Regions from separate parts of the Ensifer sp. 38_S197 genome, predicted to be linked through region 1. Evidence: predicted binding sites of a transcription regulator. Region 1 holds the regulator's gene; each other region holds the start of a gene.

Region 1 (4,154 bases):
CGCTGGGCCTCATCGTTCTTTCGCACGATATCCCGTCCGTTCGCCGCCGCCGCCGTCGCTTGGCTGTCTGGTGGGCACGCTGGCGCGGACGCGCGAATTCCTCCAACGGCTCGTGACCCAAGAGCTGCCGCCCACTTTTTCGATAGATCGCGAAACATTTGATCGATCTGGATCGCAACCAGCCTGAGCGCTTCCCGCTTCTCCACCATTTGATTCCCACCGAACCAGCGAGCCCCTTGTTGAGGGAGGGCGCCGAAAACTTTTCGGCAACCCATCAAACGCATAATGCGGTCGCGAATCAGGATGGGGACGCATGGCCAAAGCCACTACGAAACGTCGAAGCCGGAATTCCGGTCGGAGCAGGGGTAAACAAGGTGGAATGGCACCGTGGTATCTGGCTGCGGCGCTGACCATTGGCGGCGTGGTCGCCTATGATCACCGCGCCGAATTGAAACACTGGCCGGTGGCATCGGACGTGCTGGCCTTCACATCGCGCCACGAATCGAAGCCGAAGCCCGTTCGCGCCGCTCAGAAAACGGACGAGCGTCCCGCCCAGCAAGTCGAGAGGCAGAAACCGAATCCGGTGACGAGAGTCGCGCTTGCCACGCCGGTGCCGTCCGTTGACGTCGGTGCAAAGGCGCCGACACCTGAAATGCGGCCGAACGAGGAAGTGAAGACGGCATCAATCCGCACGGATCAGTTTTATTTCTGCGGGATTCGCAACGACAATTGCGTGATCGACGGTGCCACCTTCCTGTACCGTGGCGAAACGATCCGCGTGGCAGACGTCGACGCACCGCGCATCCGCCAGGCGAGCTGCGACAAGGAGCGTTCGCGCGGCTTTTACGCCAAGCAGCGCCTGCGCGAACTGCTGAATGCGGGTGACTTCAAGCTGGAAGCGGCGAGCGGCCGTCCGGATGCCAAGTCCGGTGAAAAGCTGCGGCTGATCACCCGCGGCGACCAGTCCATCGGGCGCGTGCTCGTCAACGAAGGGCTGGTGCGGCCATGGACGGGGCACGCGACGCCCTGGTGCTGAAGCCAATCCGGGATGCGATCGGCGGAGCTTCGCGATCGCTCTGTGGAAAGTATCTATCTTGCAAATCGACGGCGCGTTTTTCGGAAAATGCCTCTTGCGGTTTTTCTGCAATCATTCTAAATCCGCGCCAACGCTCGGTTATCCGAGCTGTGAGGCCTCGTGGCGGAGTGGTGACGCAGAGGACTGCAAATCCTTGTACCCCGGTTCAATTCCGGGCGAGGCCTCCAAAAACTCTCACCTCATTCTCGTGTGAACAGACGTTCTGCCTCAGGGCAGAGCGATTGCATGATTGTTGCTTTGCCTCCACACGCCCGCGCAAGCCACGTTTTCTAGGTCTCGTTCGGATCTTATCGCTTCGGTGAAATCGGTAGAGGGGGAACGATGACTCCGCTGGCATCAGCCGCATCGGTAGCGTCCGTCATCATCAAACGGAGGCAATGGCATTTATGAAAGCGAAACTTGTCCTGACGGGACTGGCCCTCTTTGCTGCGACCGCTATCGAGGCGCGGGCAGAGGACCTGGTTTTCAAACTGAAGAACAACACGAGCGCGGTACTGACGAACTTTTACACGTCGCCCGTAGGCGTCAACGAGTGGGAGGACGATGTTTTCGGCCGGCAGGTGCTGAACCCCGGAGAAGACATGGAGATCACCATCGCCGACGGCCGGGATGTCTGCAAGTACGACATGCGCTTCGAGTTCGAAGAAGGCTCTGGCCTCGATACGACCGAAGATACCCAGGACCTCTGCGAACTCGGCGAATACACGATCCACGAATAAGCGGCGCGACGTCAGATCGTCGCAAACAGACAAAGGGCCTCGCCGCTGCTTACAGCGGCGAGGCCCTGTCAAACATCAGATTTTGTCCGGAGGTCAGTGGTAGCGGCGGATCAGTCCGACGAGCTTGCCCTGGATTTTCACCCGATCGGGCCCGAAAATCCGTGTCTCGTAGGCGGGATTTGCGGCTTCGAGCGCAATCGATGCGCCCTTGCGTCGGAAGCGCTTCAGCGTCGCTTCCTCGTCGTCCACGAGCGCCACGATAATATCGCCGGGATTGGCCGTGTTGCTATTGCGGATGATCACCGTGTCGCCGTCGAAGATGCCGGCTTCGATCATCGAGTCGCCCTTGACTTCGAGGGCGTAGTGTTCGCCGTTGCCGATCATGTCGAGCGGAACGGTGATGTCATGCGTGTTGTTCTGGATAGCCGAGATCGGCACACCGGCAGCGATGCGGCCCATCACAGGCACTGAAACCGAACTATTTTCGGCCATTGGCGCCGGCTTCGGCAGCGCGGCTGGAGGAGGTGCAGCCGGTTTGCCGAGGCTGCCCTCGATCACGCTCGGCGAGAAACCGCGGCGCGGCTGCTGCTGGCTGGATGCGTAGGCTTCCGGAAGCTTGATGACCTCGAGCGCACGGGCCCGGTTTGGCAGACGGCGAATGAACCCGCGTTCTTCGAGCGCCGTGATCAAGCGGTGAATGCCGGATTTCGACGCCAGGTCGAGCGCATCCTTCATTTCATCGAATGACGGCGGTACACCCGACTCCTTCATGCGTTCGTGAATGAACAGAAGCAATTCCTGTTGCTTGCGGGTCAGCATGGCACGTCGCTCCAGAGGCGTGAAACAAATCAAGAACAGACACTATCTGTTCCATATGTGTTCTGCAAGTGCCTAAAATTCCGTGAATTCAGGCAATTGGCGCGTCTGCGCCTGTCGATCGGTCACTTTTACGGGAGCAAAGCGGGTTTGGGCGATGAATACGTGCGAAATGGGGCCCGCGGCGTGGCACATCGCGAGGCCGTGGGTTTGATTCGAACGATTCGTGAGCGTTGTCGTGGAGCAGGCCAGGGGATGCGTTCAAGTGGAATCGTTGCAGCGGAAAGGTGCCCCGGAAACAAGGGTGCTAGAGCGACCTTGGTGCGTTCATCGGAACGCACGGCGCTTTAGGCCGGCTGCGTGGTCGAGCAGGCGTCTTCGAATTCCCTCACCGTCTCGGGGGTGTTGTCTTCGGGAAGCACGGCGTCCGCCGCATCGGTCGCGACAGGGGTGTCGCCGTCATAGACGAACGACTGGATGTAGAACGCGATCGCGCCCTTCCACACTTTGCGTCCGTCGATCTGATGGCAGGGAACGGCGGATTCGAAATCGGTCTGCAGTTCGTCAACCGTGGCGGCGCTGAGCTTGACGTCAGGCATATTGGGCGATGCGACTATCGAAGCGAGGAGCAGGGCGGCAAGCACGGTGATCGTCCACTTTGATGCAAGGGTGGGACTACGGGTCGGTTAACGATGTGAACCGCGCTTTCGTTCCGGAGTCCAGCAAGCCTGGCAATCACGCTGACGTGTTCAACAGCTCTTTGAGTGTAAGCTGTGACTGTTTTACGTCATGCAGCCGATGCAGAAAGGCGGAGAACGGAAGTTGCCGTGTCGGGATCGGTGCGGGCGTGGCTGATATCGAGGATCGGCACGTCTTTGCAGCAGCGGCGCTCACTATAGTGAGTGCTGCGACAACGATGCCGGCGCCAGCGCATTTTCAGTGGGAATGGCGGACAGGGTGGGATTCGAACCCACGGTACGGTCTCCCGTACGCTGGTTTTCAAGACCAGAGCCTTAAACCACTCGGCCACCTGTCCTTGCCTGAAGTTGGCGCTAATGGCCTACCGGGCACGGCGTTATTGCGCGAAGCCCTGTCGCTTTGCAAGATTTAACATGCATCGCCGAAAGATTTTCTCGGTGGCCGTGCCTGAGGGCGCAGGCCTGCTGCGCCGGCAACCATCTGTAAACCATAACGCATGAAATCCCGCGCTGATCTGTGGATGAGTTCGCATTTTTGCCTTGTTGCTGTCATGGTTCATCGACTGTTCCGTTTCGGGACGCCGAGATTTCCGCTGGGGGCATGAGCGGAAGGTTTCGAGTACGGCTTATTCGATCGATGTTGTGGGACAGATGACATCCAGTAAAAATGCGGCATATCTGGTCAAGGGATTGCGCCTTGCGGCGGTCCCCATGCTGTGCGTAACGCTTGCGGCCTGCGGATCCACGTCGAGCATCAAGAAGTCCAAGTCGCGCAGCAAGGAATACTTCGCCGAATCCGTTTATGGTGTGAAGGCGAGCCCGCGC
Region 2 (4,154 bases), 480 kb from region 1:
TTTCACCATCTGCTTCCGGAATTCTCGGCGCTCGAGAACATCATGATGCCGCAGTTGATCGCCGGTCTGCCCAAGGCTGAGGCCGCCGATCGAGCAAGGGCGCTGCTCGACTACATGCGCATCGGTCACCGCGCCGACCACCGTCCGGCAGAACTTTCCGGCGGCGAGCAGCAGCGCGTCGCAATCGCGCGGGCCGTCGCCAATGCGCCGCTCGTGCTTCTTGCAGACGAGCCGACGGGCAATCTCGACCCGGAAACCGCCGGCTATGTCTTCGAAGCGCTGGAGGCGCTTGCGCGCCAGTCGGGCCTTGCGGCCCTGATCGCCACACACAACCACGAGCTTGCCGGCTTGATGGACCGCCGCGTGACGATCGAGGACGGCAAGGTTGTCGAAATGAACTGACCGCGCGGCGGCCGGCCTGTTGATCGTCAGGCGCCGTTACCTCCCGCCGTCTTTGCCGGTACGGGAAAAGCGGACTCAGTCCGTGTCTTTAGGTCGCCCGGAGAGGGTGCCCTGAAGCGCGATGGACGCATCTTCTCGCCTTGCTCTTAACGCCTGATCAGACCGCCGATAGTCGAGTTCGTAAGCTTCCTCGCCATCGACGAAGATGACTTCGTGGCCGGAAAAATGTCCGGTGTCACCACGGCTGCTGTCGATGTAGTAGCCATGCGCATGCCGAAACTCCATGCCGCCAAGAAAGTGCCGCTTTTCCTGGTACATCGCCCGCAGCGCAGCCTTGATGACCAGTCCAGCCTTCTCTCCATCGATGAGATCGGGGCGGATGATGCGGCCGAAATAGTTCATGGCCCAGCGGGGTTCCTCCTCCTGCCAGACAGTCTCCTGTCCGGCAAAATCAGTCCCGCCGAAATAGCTGTCGAGATAGCGCCAGCGATCACGTTCGTAACCGATGTCGCGGGAGCCCGGGCGCGAAGGAGCGCGGGCCATACCGCCGCCCACATAGGCATTGGCTTTGGCCTCTACGATGAAGTCCGTGAGTCCGTTGAGTTCGGTCATGACTGTTCCCTATATGTTCCAGACTCAAGATGCCGCAATGCGCGAGAGCTGTAAAGAACATAAAGGGAACAAATAGATGATTATTGAATGCCGCAAGCCTTCTGCCCGCGATCGTCGTCCCAGTCTTTGAGGAGGACGAGCTCGCCTTTTACGGCAATGGGCTTGTCATTCGCCTTGCCCTTACCCGTCAGCACGTTGAGGTCGCATTGGGAGGTGTTGTCGGGGGCGAGCGTATCGTAGGACGAGTAGGTGTAGCCAGCGACCACAAAGTCGAAGTTGCGGTATGCCACCGTCAATTTCTGCTCCCAACGGTCACGACCGATGGCGTCGTTGTGGCTGGTGATGACGAGTGAGCCATTCGGCAGCGCCGTGACCGACGGCGCCTGTCCGGCAAGATCGAACTGACCCCAGACCTTGTTCGGGATGGCCGACTTCAAACCGAGCGCGCCAGTTTCGCCGGCCAGGTAAACATAAACGCCGTTATCGTCGTCGCTGCCCTCGGCAGGCCGCACGATCAGGGCGAGATCCGAATCCCCGTCCTTATCCCAGTCGCCGGTTGCGGCGGAGACAATCCGGGCAGGGTCGATCGTTTCCGTCGCAGAGGCGACCGCCGGCAACAGGAACAGCAAGGGTAGAATCAGGCGTGCATGCATGTCGAAATACTCCGCTTGGTTGTTCCTCTTGATAGGCGGGCGCGGCGCGTTCCTCAAGCGGCTTCCTCACTAGTTAACCGGCATTCGCCTGCCGTGTTAACCATCGTGAATAGAACGCCGGTGTCTCGCTTGACGAGGGAACAAAAATGGAACAAAGTAAAAACATAACGGAAAAGGAGCCATGTTATGACTGATTTTGTTCGTGACCTCGCCGCCTTCGCTTCGATGAGCCTTTTCATCGCAAGCATCTCTTTCATTGCGCTCGGCCTCTGAGGAGCGCCGACATTTCCTCCCACGCACTTCCCAATTTTCGCCCCCGGGATTGAATAAGGGGGACGACATGTCAGGGAAACTGGACATGTCGGGTGAGAAGCGGGATATCCTGGCGACCGGACAGGAATCAGGGTGCGAACAATGGCAGACGAGGGCAAAGCAGCATCGAGCGAGGCGCTTGGTACGGACCCGCAGTTTGTGCATCTGCGAGTTCACTCGGCCTTCTCCCTGCTCGAGGGCGCCCTGCCGCTGAAGAAGGTCATCGGCAAGGCGGTTGCCGATAATCAGCCGGCGATCGGGATCGCCGACACCAACAATCTCTTTGCCGCGCTCGAGTTTTCGCAGAAAGCAGCCGACGACGGCCTGCAGCCGATTACCGGCTGCCAGCTTTCCATCGACATGGAAGACGAGGCGGATGGCGAACGGCGCGGTCACGCGCAACAACTCGCGAAGCTGCCATCGATCGTCCTGATCGCCGCGACGGACGACGGCTACACGCGGCTCGTCGATTTGGTGAGTCGCGCCTATCTCAGCGGCGAGGGCAGTCAGGCGACCCGGATCACGCGTTCCTGGCTTGCCGAAAACGGTACGGACGGTTTGATCGCGTTGACCGGCGCGTCCGGCGGCCCGGTGGACTTGGCCCTGAAGGCTGGCTCGACGGCGCTGGCCGAGGCACGCCTCGAAGCCTTGCATGATCTCTTCGGCGATCGTCTCTATATCGAGCTGCAGCGGCACGGAGGTTACGACCGGCGTCATGAGAGCCGGATGATCGACCTTGCCTACAAGTTCGACATACCCCTTGTTGCCACCAACGAGGCCTTCTTCCCGTCGCCGTCCGACTATGATGCCCATGACGCCCTGATGGCAGTGGCGCACAACGCGATGGTTTCGGACGACAGCCGCTTCCGCCTGACGCCGGACCACTATCTCAAGAGCCGCAAGGAAATGGCGGCGCTTTTTGCCGATCTGCCCGAGGCGCTGGAAAACACCGTCGAGATCGCGCGGCGCTGCTCCTTCATGCTGAAGACCCGCGGACCGATCCTGCCGCGCTTTACCGGCGCCACCGCGGATCCGGAAGAGGCGGAGCGCGCCGAGGCGGCCGAGCTGCGCCGCCAGGCGGAGGAGGGGCTCGAACAGCGTCTCGCCAAGCTTGGCATGGCGCCCGGCTATAGCGAGCAGGAATATCGCGAGCGCCTGGCCTTTGAGCTCAGTGTTATCGAGCGCATGAAGTTCCCCGGTTACTTCCTGATCGTTGCCGACTTCATCAAATGGGCGAAGCAGCACGATATCCCCGTCGGGCCGGGCCGCGGTTCGGGTGCAGGATCACTGGTTGCCTATGCGCTGACGATCACCGACGTCGATCCGATGCGCTTCTCGCTGCTGTTCGAACGCTTCCTCAATCCTGAGCGCGTCTCGATGCCCGACTTCGACATCGACTTCTGCCAGGACCGGCGCGAAGAGGTGATCCGCTACGTGCAGCGCAAATACGGCCGCGAGCAGGTGGCGCAGATCATCACCTTCGGTTCGCTGCAGGCGCGCGCCGCACTGCGCGACGTCGGCCGCGTGCTCGAAATGCCCTATGGCCAGGTCGACAAGATCTGCAAGCTGGTGCCGAACAATCCGGCCAATCCGACGCCGCTCTCCAAGGCGATCGAAGAGGAGCCGCGCCTGCAGGAGGAAGCCGAGAAGGAGCCGGTGGTCGCCCGCCTTCTCGACATCGCCCAGAAGATCGAAGGCCTCTACCGTCACGCCTCGACTCATGCCGCCGGCATCGTCATTGGCGACCGGCCGCTGTCGCAACTCGTACCGATGTATCGCGATCCGCGCTCCGACATGCCGGTCACCCAGTTCAACATGAAGTGGGTGGAGCAGGCGGGTCTCGTCAAGTTCGACTTCCTCGGCCTGAAGACCCTCACCGTTCTGAAGGTTGCGGTCGATTTCGTGAAGCAGCGCGGCATCGAAGTCGATCTCGCGAGCATTCCGCTCGACGACCCGAAGACCTATGAGATGCTGTCGCGCGGCGAGACCGTTGGCGTGTTCCAGGTGGAAAGTGCCGGCATGCGCAAGGCGCTGATCGGCATGCGGCCCGACTGCATCGAGGACATCATCGCGCTGGTGGCGCTCTACCGCCCGGGCCCGATGGAGAACATCCCGGTCTACAACGCCCGCAAGCATGGCGAGGAAGAGGTCGAATCGATCCATCCCAAGATCGAC
Region 3 (4,154 bases), 180 kb from region 1:
GTACGCCGCGGGTTTCCAGGACTTCGAGCGTCTTCGGGATGTCGAGGATCGCCTTGGCGCCGGCGCAGACGACGATGACGGCGGTGCGGGCGAGTTCGTCGAGGTCGGCGGAGATGTCGAAGCTGAGTTCGGCGCCGCGATGCACGCCACCGATGCCGCCGGTCGCAAAGACGCGGATGCCGGCGCGGGCAGCGGCAATCATGGTCGCGGCGACAGTGGTCGCGCCGGTGCGGCGTTCGGCGATCGCGAAGGCGAGGTCGGCGCGCGAGACCTTCATCGCGCCCTGGGTCTTCGCCAGTTCTTCGAGCTTGGCGTCATCGAGGCCGATATGCAGCACGCCATGGATGACCGCGATCGTCGCCGGCACGGCGCCCTGTTCACGGATGATCGCTTCGACGCTGCGGGCCATGTTCAGGTTGCCCGGATAGGGCATGCCATGGGTGATGATGGTCGATTCCAGCGCCACGATCGGCGCGCCACGCGCCTTGGCGGCGGCGACCTCGTCGGAAAATTCCATCGGCAGGGAGGGAGAAGCGGGTTTGGTCATGGTCGTTCCTTGGGAGTTCTAGTGGCAATTGTCATGACAGCATTTGGGGCGCCGGCACAAGGGTCAGCGCCTGTTCGAGATTGGCCGCGGACATCTCTTCGGATGCGGCCAAGGGAGAGCGCAACGTGATTCCGGCGGCTGCGATGCCGTGCCGCAGGCATTCGGCAAGATCGCGGCCGGCGAGGCGCGCGGAAAGGAAGCCGGAGGCAAGCGCGTCGCCCGCCCCGGTGACATCGGCAAGTGCGGGAAGCGCCGGCGGAACGGCAACGCAGGCGCCATTGTCGTCAAAAGCAACGACCGCGCGGCCGCCGCGCGTCACGACACCGCCCTTGAGACCCAGGCTTCTCAGCAACGACGGCCATTCCTCCGCCTCGGCCGTCTCCTTGCCGGTCAGCGCCCGTGCCTCGGCTTCGTTCATGAACAGGACCGAGAGGTGCGGGAGGCACGGCCGGTAGCGGATGACCTTGGCGGGCGACACGGCGATGCCGGCGACGAGGCGCCCGTTGCCTGCGGCCGACTGGGCGAGTGCCGCGATCGTTTCTTCCGGCAGGTTGGCATCCGTGAGCACGAGCTTGCTCGCGGCGATGACATCGCGGAACGCGCGGCGTTGCAATTGCCGCGGCGAAAACAGCCGGTAGAGCTCCATGTCCGCGAGCGCGATGACCAGGTTGCCGTCGTTTTCGAGGATCGCCGTGTAGCTCGGCGTCTGGCGATCGAGAAAGGTGAGGGGGCTGTCGATGACGCCGGCGGCGGCCGCAGCAGCCGTCACCATTTCGCCGGCGGCATCGCCGCCACGGGTGCTGATCATGCGCACCCCGTGGCCAAGGCGTGCAAGGTTGCGGGCCGCGTTGAAGCCGCCGCCGCCGGCCTCCTCGAACCAGGTGCCGGGATTGCTGGAACCCGGTGCGGTCGCGCCCGATATCCGGCCGCGCCTGTCGATATGCGCACCACCGAAAACGGCGATTTCAGCTTCCGTCATGAATGTTCCTCTGCTTGGCCGATCGGCCGAAAAATCTGTTGGCTTTCTGCAATGGCCGAGGCGCGAATTCCAAGGGACCGGTGCGTCCGGTGTCTCCGCCTCAGGCGAATCGGCTCAGCCTTGCCGGGCAGGTTCGAAGGCGTGGCGCGCGCATTTCAGAACCTATGGTTTCAATCCGTGAACATGAAAAGAACGAAACCAAGATAATGATTGTTTTTCAATGTGTTGTCCTGCCCTTGCAAATACGGAACAAAACATGTACAAAAACTCCTGCGGCGGCTTCATTGCCTCGGTAGCTTCAATAACCTAAAGGTGGACCAAATGGCACAAAACTCTTTGCGGCTCGTAGAGGACAAATCGGTGGATAAAAGCAAGGCACTTGAGGCGGCACTTTCCCAGATCGAACGATCGTTCGGCAAGGGATCGATCATGAAGCTCGGTGGGAAGGACAGCATCATCGAGATCGAGACGGTATCGACGGGTTCGTTGAGCCTCGATATCGCGCTCGGCATTGGCGGCCTGCCGAAGGGCCGCATCATTGAAATCTACGGCCCGGAAAGCTCGGGCAAGACGACGCTGGCGCTGCAGACCGTCGCGGAAGCACAGAAGAAGGGCGGCATCTGCGCCTTCGTCGACGCCGAACACGCGCTCGATCCGGTTTACGCCCGCAAGCTCGGCGTCGATCTCGAAAACCTCCTGATCTCGCAGCCGGACACCGGTGAGCAGGCGCTGGAAATCACCGACACGCTGGTACGCTCGGGTGCGATCGACGTGCTCGTCGTCGACTCGGTTGCAGCGCTCGTGCCGCGCGCCGAAATCGAAGGCGAAATGGGCGACAACCTGCCGGGCATGCAGGCCCGACTGATGAGCCAGGCGCTGCGCAAGCTGACCGCTTCGATCTCCAAGTCGAACTGCATGGTCATCTTCATCAACCAGATCCGCATGAAGATCGGCGTCATGTTCGGTTCGCCGGAAACCACCACCGGCGGCAACGCGCTGAAGTTCTACGCTTCGGTTCGCCTCGACATCCGCCGCATCGGCTCGGTCAAGGAGCGCGAAGAGGTCGTCGGCAACCAGACCCGCGTCAAGGTCGTCAAGAACAAGATGGCGCCTCCCTTCAAGCAGGTCGAATTCGACATCATGTATGGCGAGGGCGTATCGAAGACCGGCGAACTGGTCGACCTCGGCGTCAAGGCCGGCATCGTCGAGAAGTCGGGCGCCTGGTTCTCCTACAACAGCCAGCGCCTTGGCCAAGGCCGTGAAAATGCCAAGCTGTTCCTGCGCGACAATCCGGATCTCGCCCGCGAGATCGAGATGGCGCTTCGCCAGAACGCCGGCCTGATCGCCGATCGGTTCCTCGAAAACGGCGGCCCGGAAGCGGACGACGGCGACGAGGCTCCCGAAGCGTAAGCCGCTGCGGCCCACGGAAGCTGCCAGGAAACCGGTCGTCCCATGGCGGCCGGTTTTTTGCTGCCGTCTGGACAGTATGGTACGTGAACGATAAAAGCCTTTGGTTCCGGCGACCGAGGGCGTTGGAGGGCGCAGCCATTATGGGTGGCTGCGGGGTTTAAGGACAACGGCTGATGGCGCGGCGATGGCTGCGGCCGGGCCGGATTTGGTGCTAAGAATAGGACGCAAGATGAGCGGCGTGAATGAAATCCGGTCGACCTTTCTCGACTATTTCCGCAGGAACGGTCATGAGGTCGTGTCGTCGAGCCCGTTGGTGCCGCGCAACGACCCGACATTGATGTTCACCAATGCCGGCATGGTGCAGTTCAAGAACGTCTTCACCGGGCTGGAGCAGCGTCCCTATTCGACGGCCGTGACCGCGCAGAAATGCGTGCGCGCCGGCGGCAAGCACAACGACCTCGACAATGTCGGCTACACCGCGCGCCATCACACCTTCTTCGAAATGCTCGGCAACTTCTCCTTCGGCGACTATTTCAAGGAGCGCGCGATCGAGCTTGCCTGGAACCTGATCACCAAGGAATACGGTCTCGACCCCAAGCGGCTGCTGGTCACCGTCTACCACACCGACGATGAAGCCTTCGACCTCTGGAAGAAGATCGCCGGCTTCTCCGACGACCGCATCATCCGCATTCCGACCAGCGACAATTTCTGGGCCATGGGTGATACCGGCCCCTGCGGTCCGTGCTCGGAGATCTTCTATGACCACGGCGACCAGATCTGGGGCGGACCGCCCGGCTCGGCCAATGAAGACGGCGACCGCTTCATCGAGATCTGGAACCTCGTTTTCATGCAGTACGAGCAGGTCACCAAGGAAGAGCGGGTCGATCTTCCGCGTCCGTCGATCGACACCGGCATGGGTCTCGAGCGTCTGGCCGCCGTCCTCCAGGGCGAACACGACAACTACGACATCGACCTTTTCCGCGCGCTGATTGCCGCTTCGGAAGAAGCAACCGGCGTCAAGGCCGAAGGTGACCGTCGCGCCAGCCACCGCGTGATCGCCGACCACCTGCGTTCGTCCGCCTTCCTGATCGCCGATGGCGTGCTGCCGTCGAACGAAGGCCGCGGCTACGTTCTGCGCCGCATCATGCGCCGCGCCATGCGCCACGCCCAGCTGCTCGGTGCGCAGGATCCGTTGATGTGGAAGCTCTTGCCGGCGCT

Evidence for each region. Region 1 encodes LexA, which represses DNA repair genes until DNA is damaged. Its sites were predicted from a motif close to TGTTCNNNNTGTGTTCNG; they were not measured.
Region 2: a site for LexA is predicted at 1,804-1,821, ahead of dnaE (DNA polymerase III subunit alpha). Genes of this name have one in related genera too.
Region 3: a site for LexA is predicted at 1,772-1,789, ahead of recA (recombinase RecA). Genes of this name have one in related genera too.

Annotation. Positions count from the first base shown of each region.
Region 1 is NZ_JBXOVZ010000002.1:2,697,125-2,701,278, forward strand. It holds gene AC1Z3V_RS26160 (hypothetical protein) at 1-116, shown strand, start outside; gene AC1Z3V_RS26165 (thermonuclease family protein) at 380-1,036, shown strand; tRNA gene AC1Z3V_RS26170 (tRNA-Cys) at 1,190-1,263, shown strand; gene AC1Z3V_RS26175 (hypothetical protein) at 1,483-1,815, shown strand; gene lexA (transcriptional repressor LexA) at 1,909-2,634, opposite strand; gene AC1Z3V_RS26185 (hypothetical protein) at 2,979-3,275, opposite strand; tRNA gene AC1Z3V_RS26190 (tRNA-Ser) at 3,578-3,667, opposite strand; gene AC1Z3V_RS26195 (septal ring lytic transglycosylase RlpA family protein) at 3,981-4,154, shown strand, end outside.
Region 2 is NZ_JBXOVZ010000002.1:2,216,035-2,220,188, forward strand. It holds gene AC1Z3V_RS23810 (ABC transporter ATP-binding protein) at 1-402, shown strand, start outside; gene AC1Z3V_RS23815 (DUF5680 domain-containing protein) at 478-1,014, opposite strand; gene AC1Z3V_RS23820 (hypothetical protein) at 1,095-1,667, opposite strand; gene dnaE (DNA polymerase III subunit alpha) at 2,082-4,154, shown strand, end outside.
Region 3 is NZ_JBXOVZ010000002.1:2,879,897-2,884,050, reverse strand. It holds gene AC1Z3V_RS27035 (pseudouridine-5'-phosphate glycosidase) at 1-547, opposite strand, end outside; gene AC1Z3V_RS27030 (carbohydrate kinase family protein) at 579-1,526, opposite strand; gene recA (recombinase RecA) at 1,848-2,936, shown strand; gene alaS (alanine--tRNA ligase) at 3,166-4,154, shown strand, end outside.